3 regions of the Bariatricus sp. HCP28S3_A7 genome follow, and region 2 is predicted to be linked to each of the others. Evidence: predicted binding sites of a transcription regulator. Region 2 holds the regulator's gene; each other region holds the start of a gene.
The links. Region 2 encodes HrcA, which represses chaperone genes, less so after heat shock. Its sites were predicted from a motif close to TGTTAGCACTCNNNNNNNNNGAGTGCTAACA; they were not measured.
Positions count from the first base shown of each region.

Region 1: the regulator HrcA is predicted to act here: its motif matches at 2,072-2,102, upstream of ACTNA4_RS00835 (co-chaperone GroES).
Region 3: the regulator HrcA is predicted to act here: its motif matches at 1,531-1,561, upstream of ACTNA4_RS01165 (co-chaperone GroES).

Region 1 is NZ_JBQHSG010000001.1:167,372-170,657, reverse strand. Features, by position in the region: gene groL (chaperonin GroEL) at 82-1,707, opposite strand; gene ACTNA4_RS00835 (co-chaperone GroES) at 1,761-2,045, opposite strand; gene ACTNA4_RS00830 (hypothetical protein) at 2,167-2,472, opposite strand; gene codY (GTP-sensing pleiotropic transcriptional regulator CodY) at 2,555-3,286, opposite strand, start outside.
Region 2 is NZ_JBQHSG010000011.1:27,139-30,424, reverse strand. Features, by position in the region: gene hemW (radical SAM family heme chaperone HemW) at 1-682, shown strand, start outside; gene hrcA (heat-inducible transcriptional repressor HrcA) at 845-1,888, shown strand; gene grpE (nucleotide exchange factor GrpE) at 1,915-2,607, shown strand; gene dnaK (molecular chaperone DnaK) at 2,718-3,286, shown strand, end outside.
Region 3 is NZ_JBQHSG010000001.1:231,547-234,832, reverse strand. Features, by position in the region: gene groL (chaperonin GroEL) at 1-1,181, opposite strand, end outside; gene ACTNA4_RS01165 (co-chaperone GroES) at 1,235-1,507, opposite strand; gene ACTNA4_RS01160 (flavodoxin family protein) at 1,700-2,317, opposite strand; gene ACTNA4_RS01155 (MATE family efflux transporter) at 2,399-3,286, opposite strand, start outside.

The sequences.
Region 1 (3,286 bases), on a different contig from region 2:
TCATTGTATCACTTTTCCTACAAAAAGAAAACTCCTCTTTACGAGGAGTTTTCAAAATTCACAAATAATTCAAAACGGGAATTACATCATTCCCATTCCGCCTGCGCCTCCTGCCGGCATCGGTGGAACATCTTCTTTAATATTTGCAACAACAGATTCTGTCGTGAGCAATGTAGAGGCTACGCTTGTTGCGTTCTGAAGTGCGCTTCTTGTAACTTTAGCCGGGTCAAGAATTCCAGCTTTTACCATATCAACATATTCTTCTGTGTATGCATCGAATCCGTTTCCTGGTTCTGCTTCTCTGACTTTGTTAATGATAACAGCACCTTCCAGACCTGCATTTGCTGCGATATGGAATAATGGAGCCTCCAGAGCTTTCAAGACAACGCCTGCACCTGTCTTCTCATCACCTGTCAATGTCTCAGCCATCTTTGCAACTTCTTTTGCTGCATGGATATATGCAGATCCGCCACCTGCGATAATACCTTCTTCTACTGCTGCTCTGGTAGCTGCAAGAGCATCTTCCATACGGAGTTTCGCTTCTTTCATTTCAGTCTCGGTTGCTGCGCCAACGCGAATAACAGCTACACCGCCTGCCAGTTTTGCAAGTCTTTCCTGAAGTTTTTCTTTGTCAAAGTCAGAAGTTGTCTCTTCGATCTGGGCTTTGATCTGTGCAATTCTTCCGGAAATTGCATCTTTATCGCCAAAACCGTCAACGATTACCGTGTTTTCTTTCTGAACTTTTACAGATTTAGCACGTCCGAGCTGATCCATGGTAACTTCCTTCAAATCAAGGCCAAGTTCTTCTGAGATCACCTGTCCGCCTGTCAGGATCGCGATATCTTCCAGCATTGCTTTTCTTCTGTCGCCATATCCCGGTGCCTTTACTGCTACAACATTGAATGTTCCGCGCAGTTTGTTCACAATCAGTGTTGTGAGTGCTTCACCTTCAATGTCTTCAGCGATAATAAGAAGTTTTGCTCCGGACTGAACGATCTGCTCCAGAAGCGGAAGGATTTCCTGAATGTTGGAAATCTTCTTGTCTGTGATCAGAATGAATGGATTGTCAAGATTTGCTTCCATCTTCTCCATATCGGTGCACATATATGCGGAAATATATCCACGGTCAAACTGCATACCTTCTACCAGGTCAAGTTCTGTCTTCATGGTCTTGGATTCTTCGATCGTGATAACGCCGTCGTTGGAAACCTTCTCCATAGCGCTTGCTACCATCTCGCCTACTTCATCATCACCGGCTGAAATAGCAGCCACTCTTGCGATCTGATCTCTTCCGTTTACTTTGCTGCTCATCTTCTGGATTGCTTCAACAGCGCAGTCCGTTGCTTTCTTCATACCTTTACGAAGAACAATCGGGTTTGCCCCTGCTGCAAGGTTCTTCATACCTTCATTTACCATAGCCTGGGCAAGTACGGTAGCTGTTGTGGTTCCGTCTCCGGCAACATCATTTGTCTTGGAAGCGACTTCACGGATGAGCTGTGCTCCCATGTTTTCAAATGCATCTTCCAGTTCAATCTCTTTTGCAATCGTTACACCGTCATTTGTGATAAGCGGTGCTCCGAAGGATTTATCCAGAACTACGTTTCTTCCTTTTGGTCCTAATGTTACTCTTACTGTATCAGCAAGCTGATTCACACCTGCTTCCAATGCTTTTCTGGCTTCTGCGCCGAATTTAATTTCTTTTGCCATTTCAATCACTCCTGTTTTAAAATAATTCTTTTCTAAAGGCCATATACGGCTGACTATTTGATTACTGCAAGAATGTCACTCTGTTTTACAATGATATATTCAACATCGTCCAGTTCTACTTCTGTTCCGGAATATTTAGAATAGATGACCTGATCGCCGACTGCCACATTCATCGTCACTTCCTTACCGTCCACCATTCCGCCCGGTCCTACTGCGATTACTTCTGCCTGCTGCGGTTTCTCTTTTGACTGTCCCGGTAATACGATACCTGACTTTGTCGTCTCTTCTGCTACTAACTGTTTTAATACAACTCTGTCACCTAAAGGTTCTAATCTCATTGTAATTCCTCCTTGATTTCTATTTTTGTTAGCACTCATTAAATTTGAGTGCTAAAAACTGTCTAGATATAAAATAGCACTGCGACTTCTATTTGTCAACATGCCTTTTTTAATTTTATAATTACTTTATATTTATTTCATAAAATCCATTGACAATCTGAAAAATCAAGATCATTCCGGCTCTGTTCTCATACCGCTCTTTGATCACGCCTTTGCAGACTGCTTCCCCTTTCAGGGTCTGAATCCGGCATTCATAGACTGCATCCAGAGAAATATCGGTTATTTCTCCCGTGCTCATCCGCAGATGAAGCTGCTCCATCTCTTTCTGATACTCGATCACTGTGCATTTGTAAACCGTCTCGTCCTGCTTTCCGCCTTCGAGATAATTGTGGATCATCGAAATGACCGCTCTGTCTCCGTCGTACATTTTTCTTTCTCCTTTCATTGTGATCTATGTTAATGAGAGATAAAAAGGGTATCAGACTCCTGATACCCTTCTCTTCTGTTTTCTATTTCATTTTTTCTCTTTTGATCTTGTCCAATTCTTTGAAAACATAATCGTTCGCGACTTTGATATAAGTACCTTTCATACCGGAAGATCTGGATTCGATCACGCCCGCACTTTCAAACTTACGAAGTGCATTTACGATCACGGAACGGGTAATTCCCACCCGGTCAGCAATCTTGCTTGCAACCAGAATTCCTTCCATGCCGTCAAGTTCTTCGAAAATGTGTATGATTGCTTCCAATTCAGAAAATGATAAAGTACTGATTGCGGATTGTACGATCTGTTCCTTTCTGGTCTCCTCAGCGCTTTCTTCATTCACAGAGCGAAGCATCTCAAGTCCCACGACTGTTGTACCGTATTCACTGAGAATAATATCATCAATCTCATACAAGGCATCTTTCTTGTAAATGAACAGACTTCCAAGCCTCTCTCCCGCAATATCGATCGGAGTAATGATCGCCTGATACCCTTTCACAATCTCCGGTGTAAAACCTAGTGTCTGAAGATTGACATTCTCTTTCGTGGAAAGGATATTCAGGAGACGCTCATTCAGCATCTCGTCAATGTGTCCGCCGACCTCTCCCTTCAGAAGTTCTTTAATCTCCGGAACGCCCGGACAAGCACTGACTCCCAACACTTTTCCTTTTTTACTTACCACAAGCACGTTGGACAGAAGAATCTCTGTCAGCACCTCACAAATGTCATTAAACACAACTTTGCTGGAATTATTATT
Region 2 (3,286 bases):
GGCGGAGAGCTGGACCGAAACACTGAGAACAGTCGCGGCTCTGGAGCCGGAGCACATTTCTGCATACAGTCTGATCATCGAACCCGGAACTTTATTCTATGACAGGTACGGGGAAGATGCAGGACGGGAAGAAAGGGCGGAGTCGGGATGTGAGAAAAGAAAGGGTGCAAATCTGCCGTGGCCTGCGCTTCCTACGGAGGAGGAAGAACGGGAGATGTATCATCAGACAGAGCAGATCCTCGTCGGTGCGGGATATCAGCGGTATGAGATTTCCAATTATGCAAAGCCCGGATACCGATGCAGGCACAACTGCGGGTATTGGAGAAGAGTGCCGTATCTGGGGTTCGGCGTGGGTGCCGCCACATTTTTTGAAGGGGCAAGATACAGTAATCCGGAAAAGATGACGGAATACAGGGATAATTTTGAAGAAAAATTTTCCGGAGAAAAACTCAGCCTGGAAGATGAGATGGAGGAATTCATGTTTCTCGGACTGCGCATGACGGAAGGCATATCGAAAACAGAATTTGAGGAAGCCTTTGGAACCGGGATCGAAGCGGTCTACGGAAAACCGATCCGGAAACTGAAAGGTATGCATCTTATAGAAGAACATGAGGACCGTATCGCGCTTACAGAACAGGGAATCGATGTGAGCAATACGGTATTTGTGGAGTTTATGTTTTGAGAAAAGGACTGTCATATGGCAGTCCTTTTGCGATAAAAAAGTGTAACTATGAAATATTTATAAAGTGGGTTGACAAAGCGTGTTGGGAGTGATACATTAATAAGCGAAGATGATGTTAGCACTCGAATATGCCGAGTGCTAATAAAACAAAGGAGGGTGCAGATGGAGTCTATACAGGAACTTAGTGAGCGGAAAACGAAAATCCTTCATGCCATCATTAAGAATTATTTAGACACCGGAGAGCCGGTGGGATCGAGAACGATTTCCAAGTATACGGATCTGAACTTAAGCTCTGCAACGATCCGGAATGAAATGGCGGATCTGGAAGAACTGGGTTATATCATGCAGCCTCACACATCGGCGGGAAGGATTCCATCTGATAAAGGATATCGATGGTATGTAGATATGCTGATGAGCCAGAAAGAGCAGGAGGTCACAGAACTGAGGGAACAGATGCTGGAGAAGTCAGATAAGATGGATCAGCTCCTAAGGCAGGTCGCGAAAGTACTGGCAACGAACACCAATTACGCGACGATGATTTCCTCTCCGGTATATAACAGGAATAAGCTGAAGTTCATCCAGCTTTCACAGGTAGATGAGAACCAGTTGGTCGTCGTCATTGTGATGGATGGAAATATCGTAAAGAACCAGATTATTACACTGGAAGAGCCATTGGATAACGAAGCATTGCTGAAACTGAATATGCTGTTAAATACGGCACTGATCGGACTGTCGGTGGAAGAGATCAATCTCGGAATGATCGCCAGACTGAAGGAACAGGCAGGGATTCACAGTGAAGTGGTCAGTAATGTGCTGGATGCAGTGGCGAATGTGATACAGCTTGATGATGACATGGAGATTTACACCAGCGGCGCAACGAATATTTTTAAATATCCGGAGCTTAGCGATAAGCAGAGCGCTCAGGAGATTATCAGTGCTTTCGAAGAAAAGCAGCAGCTGGCAGCGCTGGTATCAAAGACGATGGCCAGCAGCGAGAATAAAGACATTCAGGTCTATATCGGAAATGAATCCAATGTGGAGAAGATGAAGGACTGCAGTGTTGTCACAGCGACCTATGAGCTTGGTGAGGGTATGCAGGGGACCATTGGAATCATTGGACCGAAGCGGATGGATTACGAACATGTAATGAAGACGTTAAAGACTCTGATGGCGGAACTGGATGAGATTTTCCACAGGGATGGTTAGAACATCCGGACTATGAAAGGAGAAAGGTGGCAGAACCGTTGGATAATCAGATGAGTAATGAAGAAATGGTAAAAGAAGCAGTGGAAGAGGCAAAGAAAGCCGCCATGGAAGCGGAAGCAGAAGAAGCTGCTGAAAAAGAAAATGATAAGGAAGAGGATTCCGAAGAAAGTCGGGAAGGTGAGAACAAAGAGGCCGGCGAAGCAGATGCGAAGGAAGAAGAAAAAACAGAAGAAACTGCGGAGCCGAAAAAATCAAAGCTTTTTGAAAAAAAGAATAAAAAAGACAAGAAGGATGAGCAGATTGCAGATCTGACAGATAAGCTTACCAGACAGATGGCAGAATTCGATAATTACAGAAAGCGGACTGAGAAAGAAAAATCAGCCATGTATGAGATCGGTGCAAAAGATATCGTGGAAAAGATTCTTCCGGTCGTTGATAATTTTGAACGCGGCCTGCAGTCTGTAGCTGAGGAAAACAAAGAAGATCCGTTTGTGCAGGGAATGGATAAGATCTACAAGCAGCTTATGACAACACTGGAAGGCATCGGTGTGAAACCGATTGAGGCGGTCGGACAGGAATTTAACCCGGATTTTCATAATGCAGTGATGCATATTGAAGATGAAGAGGCCGGAGAGAATGTCGTGGTCGAGGAATTCCAGAAAGGATATATGTATCGTGAAAGTGTTGTGAGACACAGCATGGTAAAGGTTGCTAATTAAAATAGCAGAATGAATGAAATAGTTTGTATATTTACACATGAAGATGCAGATATACTCTATATAAACAAAGTAAGTAAACAAATTTTTTAAAATATTAGGAGGTCTTCATAATGGGCAAAATCATTGGTATTGATTTAGGTACAACAAACAGTTGTGTAGCGGTTATGGAAGGTGGTCAGCCGGTTGTAATCGCAAATACAGAAGGTGCAAGAACAACACCGTCTATCGTAGCATTTACAAAAACAGGAGAACGTCTGGTAGGTGAACCTGCAAAACGTCAGGCAGTTACAAACGCAGAAAAGACAATTTCTTCTATCAAGAGAGAAATGGGAACAGACCATAAAGTTGACATTGATGGAAAGAAATATTCTCCGCAGGAAATTTCAGCTATGATTCTTCAGAAACTGAAAGCAGATGCAGAAGCATACCTTGGAGAAAAGGTTACAGAAGCAGTTATCACTGTTCCGGCATATTTCAACGATGCACAGCGTCAGGCTACCAAGGATGCCGGTAAGATCGCCGGTCTTGATGTAAAACGTATCATCAACGAGCCTACAGCGGCAGCACTTGCTTATGGTCTGGACAATGAAAAAGAACAGAAGATCATGGTTTATGACCTTGGCGGTGGTACATTCGATGTATCCGTTATTGAGATCGGTGACGGCGTTATCGAAGTATT
Region 3 (3,286 bases), on a different contig from region 2:
ATACGATATTTTGCTTCTTTCATCTCGGTTTCTGTTGCCGCTCCGACACGGATCACTGCAACACCGCCGCCCATTTTTGCGATACGATCCATCAGTTTCTCTTTATCGAAATCGGATGTAGTCTCTGCCATCCGTCTCTTCAGATTTTCGATTCTAGCTTCTACATCTGTTTTATTTCCGGCGCCGTCTACGATCGTTGTATTTTCTTTTGTTACCTTTACAGATTTTGCACGGCCTAACATATCCATTGTTGCGTCCTTAAGCTGGATTCCGATGTCTTCCATGATAACCTGTCCGCCGGTAAGCGCCGCGATATCCTGCAGCATTTCTTTCCGGTTATCACCATAACCAGGAGCTTTCACAGCAACCACTTTAAGTGTTCCTCTGAGACGGTTTACGATCAATGTCGTAAGGGCTTCTCCTTCTACATCTTCTGCAAGAATCAAGAGCTCTCTTCCTTCTCTCATAATATTTTCAAGAATCGGAAGGATATCCTGAATATTGGAAATCTTACGGTCTGTCATCAGGATGTAAGGATTTTCCATATTGCAGACCATCTTTTCCTTGTCGTCACACATATATCCGGAAAGGTATCCGTTATCAAACTGCATGCCTTCTACTACATCGATGTCCGTCTGCATTGTTTTGGATTCTTCGATGGTGATCACACCGTTCTCACCGACTTTTTCCATTGCATCTGCAATCATTTCACCGACTTCTTCATTTCCTGCGGAAATGGCGGCAACTTTTGCAATGTGTTCTTTGCCGGTTACCGGGCGGCTCATTTCTTCCAGAACAGAGACAGCCACGTCGGAAGCTTTCTTCATTCCTTTTCTAAGGATGATCGGGTTAGCTCCTGCTGCGATATTTTTCATTCCCTGATTCACCAAAGCCTGAGCGAGAACTGTTGCGGTCGTAGTTCCGTCTCCTGCGATATCGTTCGTCTTGGTAGCAACTTCTTTGACCAGCTGTGCTCCCATGTTCTCATAACGATCTTCCAGTTCAATCTCCTTCGCAATAGTAACACCGTCATTCGTAATCAGTGGTGTACCGTAGGACTGATCCAGAACCACATTCCTTCCTTTTGGTCCAAGTGTTACTTTTACGGTGTCTGCCAGTTTATTGACACCTGTCTCCATTTTCTTTCTCGCATCAATGTCATATGTAATATCCTTTGCCATGATTTATTCCTTCTTTCTTACTTTCTCAAATTCAATCTGATTTTATTCTTTTCTTATTCAACGATTGCAATGATATCATTCTGTGATACGATCACATATTCTTCGTCGTCCACCTTGATCTCGGTTCCCGCATACTGGGTACAGATGACTCTGTCTCCTTCCTTGACCTGCATCTCTTTTCCGTCTGTCCCGGGGCCGACTGCAATGACAACTGCTGTCTGTGGTTTTTCCTTGGCACTGTCTGGCAGGATGATTCCAGATTGTGTCTTCTCTTCTGCTTCCTGATGTTTCAAAACAACTCTGTTTCCTAATGGTTTTAATCTCATAAAAAATAACCTGCCTTCCTTTTTGTTAGCACTCTTTTGCGTTGAGTGCTTAGATCGTTTCCAAAAATATATTACTTCTTTTTCGAAGTAATATATTTTATTTTTAAACTATTTATTTTTGAATTATTATAGCACTTAATTATTGTTTGTCAACAGAGTTTATAGATTTTTTATAACTTAAATTTCATGTAACTAACGAATAAAATTCGTAGCCTGCTTTGCTTCTTTCTCCGGCAGACCATACTTTTCTTTTCCGAGTGCAATAGATTTCATAAGGAAGCTCATGTTGCGTGCCAGTGTCCTCATGCTCTGGAGTCCTTCTGCATCTCCTGCTGCTTCTCCCGGCAGGCGTCCGTGAATGCTGTTCCAGTACTGACCGGATGCTACCGGCATTCCGCTGATCGTGAAATACTTATTCAGCTCATCAAATGTGGAGGAGAGCCCTCCTCTTCTGGCTGCCACGACACTGGCTCCTACTTTCATGGTCTTGTCGAACGGAGTGCTGTAGAACAGACGATCCAGGAACGAGATCAGGGTTCCGTTGGCAGACGCATAATAAACAGGGCTTCCGATCACAAGTCCGTCACACTCTGCAAACTTCGGTGCAATTTCGTTAACACAGTCATCAAATACACATTTTCCTAATTTGGAACATCCGCCGCAAGCTGCACAGCCGCGGATGGCCTGATTTCCGACCTGCACGATCTCCGCTTCGATGCCCTCCTGCTCAAACACATGTTTCATCTCGTTTAATGCGATAAATGTATTTCCTTCTTTGCGCGGGCTTCCATTGATCAATAACACTTTCATTTTGTATTTCCTCCTTTATGATTATTGTTTTTTAACATACGGTTCATTAAATCCATTATATCAGTTTTCAGAACGATTTGGCTATGTAAGATTTTCATTTCTTTGCATCCACAGGTACACCACAACACAGATCACAACCGACACCAGGGATCCGGTCGCTGTTGCCAGCCCCATCGGGAGCAACGTATTCGGGAAATACCTGGATGCCAGATAGGCAAGCGGAACCCGGGCACATACGATCGAGATCGAATTGTGCAGGAACGAAAAGGATGAACGTCCATATGCGCAGAAATATCCGCTGAAACAGAAATGAATTCCGGCAAATACGCAGTCCCACACATAGCCGTGCATATATTCGCTGCCGAGACGGATTACCTCGGTATCTGTTGCAAATAGTCCTACAAACCATCCCGCGGCAAACTGCATGACAACCACTGTGGCAAGTCCAAAGGAAACACACATCGTGATGGCATACCACAATGTCTTCTTCGCGCGGTCATGTTTTCCGGCACCGATATTCTGTGCCGCCAGTGCCGAAACGGTTGACAGCATGGAAGATGGAACCAGGAACAAAAAGCCAATGATCTTCTCCACAATTCCCACCGCAGCCGCATCATTTAACCCTCGCTGATTCACGATGATCGTTATAATGATGAAAGAAATCTGTATGAAACCGTCCTGCAGCGCAACCGGAATTCCTATCTTAAGCAATTGTTCCATGATCAGTTTCTTCGGACGAAAATAAGATTTCTTCATCACAATACCGCTCTGCCGCTTTCGAATGATACACAGGGATACGATCACACTGATCGTCTGGGAAATCGTCGTTCCAAGTGCAGCTCCCGCCGGTCCCAGTTCCAGACCACCGATGAACAGATAATCCAGAATGATATTTGCCACACAGGCGACTGCCACAAAGCACATCGGGCTTCTGGAATCCCCCATCCCGCGGAAAATGGAACTGATGAT